2 regions of the Oceanobacillus sp. FSL K6-0127 genome follow, and region 2 is predicted to be linked to the other one. Evidence: predicted binding sites of a transcription regulator. Region 2 holds the regulator's gene; the other holds the start of a gene.
The links. Region 2 encodes CtsR, which represses protease genes until heat stress. Its sites were predicted from a motif close to ATGGTCAATAAAGGTCAAACA; they were not measured.
Positions count from the first base shown of each region.

Region 1: MHH64_RS08500 (ATP-dependent Clp protease ATP-binding subunit) is a predicted target of CtsR. The motif match lies at 1,446-1,466, and genes of this name have one in related genera.

Region 1 is NZ_CP150287.1:1,698,559-1,701,991, forward strand. Features, by position in the region: gene MHH64_RS08495 (acyl--CoA ligase) at 1-1,370, shown strand, start outside; gene MHH64_RS08500 (ATP-dependent Clp protease ATP-binding subunit) at 1,543-3,433, shown strand, end outside.
Region 2 is NZ_CP150287.1:636,897-640,329, reverse strand. Features, by position in the region: gene MHH64_RS03060 (protein arginine kinase) at 1-751, opposite strand, end outside; gene MHH64_RS03055 (UvrB/UvrC motif-containing protein) at 748-1,296, opposite strand; gene MHH64_RS03050 (CtsR family transcriptional regulator) at 1,353-1,820, opposite strand; gene MHH64_RS03045 (MgtC/SapB family protein) at 2,011-2,712, opposite strand; rRNA gene rrf (5S ribosomal RNA) at 3,429-3,433, opposite strand, start outside.

The DNA.
Region 1 (3,433 bases), 1.1 Mb from region 2:
TACTTATAATGGTACCTCGACTAATCGAGGCTTATGAAGTATATTTGGCAGCAATCAAAGTCGGGGTTATTGTTATTCCAAGCTCTGAAATGCTAAAAACAAAAGACTTGCAATACCGTGTAAGCCATGGTGAAGTGCGTGGAATAATCAGCTATTATCCTTACGTAGAACAATATAAGGATATTGAGGAGTATGATGAGCTAATCAAATTTGTGGTTGGTGAGACTCGGGATGATTTTTATTTTTTAGATGAACTACGAGAACAACAATCTGATGTACTAGAGATTGCATCGACAACAAAGGATGATATTGCTTTTATCTCCTATACTTCTGGTACAACAGGAAGTCCAAAAGGTGTTGTTCATACACATGGTTGGGGCTATGCGCATTTAAGGACGGCTCCAGAGCACTGGCTTTCTATTAAAGAGGGAGATAGAGTATGGGCAACGGCTGGGCCTGGTTGGCAGAAATGGATATGGACTCCGTTTTTATCTGTGCTTGGTACAGGGGCAACTGGATTTATTTATCACGGAAAATTTGATGCACAAAAATATTTAAGCATTTTAGAGAAGCAAGCAATCAATGTCCTGTGCTGTACGCCAACAGAATATCGAATGATGGCAAAAGTAGATACGATTAGCAAATATAATCTTTCGGATTTAACAAGTGCTGTATCTGCTGGTGAACCATTGAATGTGGAGGTTATTGATGTATTCCGCAAGTATTTCAATATCACAGTTCGCGATGGCTATGGTCAAACTGAAAACACATTACTATTGGGAGTAATGAAAGGAATGAAAGTGAAACCTGGTTCCATGGGCAAACCAACTCCAGGTAACGATGTGGAAATTGTTGATGACAAAGGTCAACCAGTCTCAACGAATGAAGTTGGTGATATTGCTGTGAAATTAGATAGTCCAGCTCTTTTCAGAGAGTACTATAAAGATATAGAGCGGACAAAGCATTCTCGCCGTGGAGATTACTACATCACTGGAGACAGGGCACGCAAAGATGAGGATGGCTATTTTTGGTTTGAGGGAAGAAGCGATGATATTATAATTAGCTCTGGCTATACGATTGGTCCATTTGAGGTGGAAGATGCTTTGGTCAAACATCCATATGTTCAGGAATGTGCTGTTGTCGCAAGTCCGGATGAGATTCGAGGAAGTATTGTCAAAGCATTTGTCGTATTAAAAAATAATATAGATCATGACGAAACAGCATTGGTCAAAGAATTACAAGAGCATGTTAAAGCATTAACAGCACCATATAAATATCCAAGGGAAATTGAGTTTCTGGACGAGCTTCCAAAAACAACCTCCGGAAAAATCAGACGTGTTGAATTACGCCAAAGGGAAGCTGTTAAATAAAGTATACCCAACGATCTCGACTAATAACTAGTCGGGATTTTTCACTTTTTATAAAAAAATTTATCAAAACACTTGAAAGTCAAAAAAGGTCAGAGTATAATGTAGTTAAGGTCAAAGATAGTCAAAGTCAAACCTGAGAACGATATGGAATATTTCCAAGGAGGAATGGAAAATGAAATGTCAACAATGTGGAACAAATGAAGCAAATATAAATGCGCAAATGCAGATAAATAATCAGCGAGTGGAAATGCACTTATGTGCTACATGTTTCCAAGAGCTTCAAGGAAAGATGATGAATTCAAATGACTTCTTTTCAAATTCTCCGTTCGGGGATTTCAATGAAGCATTTTCAAATAACTTCTTCCAAGGTAATGGAGCAAGCAAAACGGGAACACAAACAAAACAAAAAGCAAACAAAGGGAATGGCTTGATTGACCAATTAGCAAAAAATCTAAATGATGCAGCACGTGCTGGTAGCATAGATTCTGTAATCGGCCGTGATAAAGAAATTAAACGAGTTATTGAGACTTTAAATAGAAGAACAAAAAATAATCCGGTTCTTATCGGGGAACCAGGTGTTGGTAAAACAGCAATCGCAGAGGGACTAGCAGTTAAAATTGTAGAAGGCAATGTACCTGCGAAGCTGCTCAATAAAGAAATTTACTTGCTTGACGTTGCTTCACTTGTAGCGAATACAGGAATACGCGGACAATTTGAAGAACGTATGAAAAAACTGATTGAAGAATTGCAAGCACGTGAAAATGTTATCTTGTTTGTCGATGAAATTCATCTAATCGTCGGTGCTGGGACTGCAGAAAGTTCCCAAATGGATGCAGGAAATATCCTAAAGCCGGCACTAGCTCGTGGTGAACTGCAATTAATCGGTGCTACGACATTGAAAGAGTACCGTCAAATTGAAAAGGATGCGGCACTAGAACGCCGTTTGCAGCCAATCATGGTCAATGAACCTTCGCAAGAAGATGCTATTCAAATCTTAAATGGAATCAAAGATCGTTATGAAGCATTCCATGAAGTTCGATATTCAGATGAGGTTGTTCGTGCATTTGTGACACTATCAAGTCGCTATATTCAAGATCGTTTCCTGCCAGATAAAGCAATTGACTTGATGGATGAGGTTGGATCACGTCTAAATCTTGCAAATGCTCAAAAAGATTCCGATTCCTTGCAGAAACGTTTAGATGAGGTAGTCAAAGAGAAGCAAGAAGCGGCAGAAAAAGAAGAATATGAACGTGCTGCGAATCTAAGATATCAGGAAATTCAATTACAAAAGCAAGTTGAAAAAGCCGTAGACGGTGAAAAAGTACTGGATGTCGACATCTCAGATATTCAATTAATAGTCGAAGAGAAAACAGGCATCCCAGTAACGAAAATGCAAGCAGATGAACAAGCAAAAATGAAAAATATTGCTGAAAACCTGCGTAAGAAAGTAATTGGTCAGGATGAAGCAGTTGATAAAGTTGCTAAAGCAATCCGCCGTAGTCGTGCAGGACTAAAAGCGAAAGATCGCCCGATTGGATCCTTCTTATTTGTCGGACCAACTGGTGTAGGGAAAACCGAACTGACAAAAGTATTAGCAGAAGAATTATTTGGTACGCGTGACTCGATGATTCGTCTTGATATGAGTGAGTACATGGAAAAACACGCTGTGTCTAAGATTATTGGATCACCTCCAGGCTATGTTGGTCATGAAGAGGCAGGACAACTAACTGAGCGTGTTCGCCGTAATCCATATTCTATCCTGCTTTTGGATGAGATTGAAAAAGCACATCCAGACGTACAGAATATGTTCCTGCAAATTATGGAAGATGGTCATTTGACCGATTCACATGGCAGAAAGGTCAGCTTCAAAGAAACTGTGATTATTATGACAAGTAACGCAGGAACTGGAGTGAAATCAGTCAATGTTGGCTTTAACAGTGATCGTCATGAATCTGTATCAACATTGGAAAACCTAAGTGACTACTTTAAACCAGAATTCTTGAACCGTTTCGATGCAATTGTTAACTTTAATGAGTTAGCAGAAAAAGATCTATTAAAAATTG
Region 2 (3,433 bases):
GATCGATTAACTGATTCACAACACTCTCTAAGTCCTCTACAATATCTTCCTCAGACTTTCCAAGCGTAATTTGGTTGGATATTTGGAAAATGTTACCAAGCGCTTCACTGCCCTCTCCATAAATCCCTCTAACAACAAGGCCAAGCTGACTGATCGCTGGAATCATTCGATTAATTTGCTTTGTCATCGATAAGGCGGGAAGATGCATCATAACAGATGCTCGCATTCCTGTTCCTACATTTGTTGGACAGCTAGTTAAATAACCTTTTGTTTCATCGTATGCATAATTTACCTTCTCTTCAATCCAATCATCGAAATCAAAAGCTTCTTCCAATGCCTTTTTTAACTGTAAACCAGGGAAATAAAGCTGAATACGAATATGATCTTCTTCATTTATCATGACTGAAACTTGCTCATTTTGTGAAATCATAACAGCAGCATGCTCATCGTGCTTTACTAAATGAGGACTAATTAAATGCTTTTCAACAAGCACGCTTTTTTCTACAGGTGTCAAATCTTTAATTGAGACAAATTCTAAATTCTTATAGTTTTGGAAGGTTTGATGTTCATATTCCTTCTTAAAAAAACTACGAATATCATCCAATTTCTCCTGTTCAGCAAGGATTGGATACGTAACATTTGCAAAGTTCCGTGCTAAGCGAATTCTACTACTCATCACAATATCATTATCAGGCCCTTGTTCGTGCATCCAGGGGCTAAGTGCTTCTTTGATAAAATGCTCTAAGCTCAAGATTCATCACCTGCTTCCGGCTCTTTATCCCCTTTTTCCAATGCTTTTATTTTATCCCGAACTTTTGCAGCTTCTTCAAAAGCTTCTGCTTCAATTAATTGTTGCAACTCTTCTCGATAGCTTTTCAGTTGTTTTTTTAATTGTAAGCCACTTCCAGCACGTTTTGGTATTTTGCCAAAATGCTTCGTATTGCCGGAATGTACTCTACGAAAAATTGGCTCTAGCTTGGAAGCAAAAGACTCATAGCAATGGGCACAGCCAAACTTACCAACTTGCTTAAACTTTGAAAATGTCATTCCACATTTCGAGCATTGCAATTCTTTTACCTGGTTTAATTGATTATCACTCATGCTCGTCATCTTTATCGTGTCAAAATTAAATAAACCAGTTAGTAAATCATGAAGAGAATAGCCTTCCTCTGGATAAGTGATATACCCCTTTTTCTTAGCACATGTCTCACACATACTTACTTTAGTTTCTTGTCCATTAATTACCTGTTTTACATGAAGTGTAGCTGGCCGTTCATGACATTCCTGACATTCCAATATCTATTCCCCCTTTACATACAACCTCTTTACAAAATCATCTGTAAAATACTGCTTTACTCACCTGCATACTTTAAGGTCAAAAGCATTTTTGATAGTATACGAGCACGTAATTCATCTCGTAATGGAAGTTTAAAAGCTAATGTCGTACGATCCATTGCACTAAGCATAATCTTTGCCTCGCGCTTTGTAATGATGGCTTCTTCTAATAAACGTTCTAAAACATCAATAGACGATCGCTGGGAAATAGAGCCATCAATCATCTGGATAATTTCATCAATAAGTTCGGACTTATCCTGATGCTTAATTCGCATGATACGAATATAACCTCCACCACCCCGCTTACTTTCTACTATATACCCTTTTTCTACAGTAAAACGCGTATTAATTACATAATTTATTTGCGAGGGAACACACTGAAATTGATCTGCAATTTCACTTCGCTTAATTTCAATTGCATTCTGCCCCTTCGCCTGTAGAACCTTTTTCAGATACTGTTCAATTACATCCGAAATATTGCTCATCTGCCCTACACCTTTCTGTATGAATTATCCAGCACGTTGTCTTTTGACTTTGACTATCTTTGACTATAGTTTCATTATACGCCAAAATGAAGGAGATGCAAACAACTTATGTATATATCTTAGACAAAATTAACAAAAACGAAACCAAAAACCTTCCACAAATTATCTGTGGAAGGTTTTTGAAATGGCATTATTTCGTTAATTCGGAGATGTTTTTTACTCCCTGAAATCGGGAGATCTCTTCAAAAATGGTAATCAGACTCTGTTTATCTTTCCGACCCATTTTTATATAGAATTTCCTTAAGCTGCTTTCTTGCCTTATAATCTCGATATTTGTTATAGAAAATTGCTGTTTTTCGATTACCTCTACTACTTGATTGATTTGAATCGTTTCATCAACAACCAATTCAATAAACGTGGTAGTCCTTGACCTAGGAAATATTCTTTCAATATGATTGAGGAAAATCAGACTGATTAATATAATAAGCGTTGTGAAAATAGCAACACTATACATACCTGATCCTACAACAAGGCCAATTCCAGCTACAGCCCAGATAGAAGCTGCTGTTGTCAGCCCACGGACTGTTCCACCATAAACAATAATCGTTCCTGCTCCAAGGAATCCAATTCCACTAATAACATAAGAGGGGATACGCGCAGGATCAAATCGAATATTATCATTTACTTCATTAAATGTACTAAACCCAAATAGGGACAAAATCATCATTAAACAAGCACCTACACCAACAAGAATATGCGTGCGGAACCCAGCAGAGTGATTATTAATCTCCCGTTCAAAACCAATTAAACCAGATAATACTAATGCAACAAGCAATCTTGTAATAATTAATAAAAAGTCTTCCCCTAATAGCTGATCTGCCCATGATTGCAAAGTTTATCCCCCCTTTAAGAATTACTATCTGTTTCTATATATAAATCGTTTCATCACGACTTTCTAATCTTATATAAGAATTTTTTATGGAAATACCCTTCTCGAGTTTATTCCTTGTTAAAAAGATTGTTAAACCTTTTATTAACTATATGAAAACAATTCATAATGATGAAAGAGATTTTCTGGATAAAATTAAAACAGTAAAACGACTTGCTTTTTCCAAACTTGTATAAGATTTGACACGCTCCTTGAAAAGCTCAAACTTTACCGGATTTTAACTTAGCAAAGATAAAATAAGTTGTTTTATGTCGAAAAAAACTAAATAAGAGATTTTAAATGGTATTTCTACAGCATCCTATATATTTCTACACGCAGAACTCCAGTATTATCTCTAGCCACCAGGTCTTCAATATATTCACCGTAACTACAATGATCTCTTACAATAAAATCGAATTATTTTATAGGTTTCTAAATCCATTATTCCGGATTCAAGAAACCGCCTTATAGTATCCATCAAGTTCCTACTTTGTGAGTTGCTTCTATTGATATCTATAGAAGATAAAAATAAACGATGATATTGCACTTATTCATTTCAATATCATCGTTATCTATATACATCCTTACATTTTTATTGAAAAAGCTAGCAAGCCATAATTTATTATAGATATACAAAAAGAGTTAAAATACATTATCTGTATTTTAACTCTTTTTCATCTGCCTG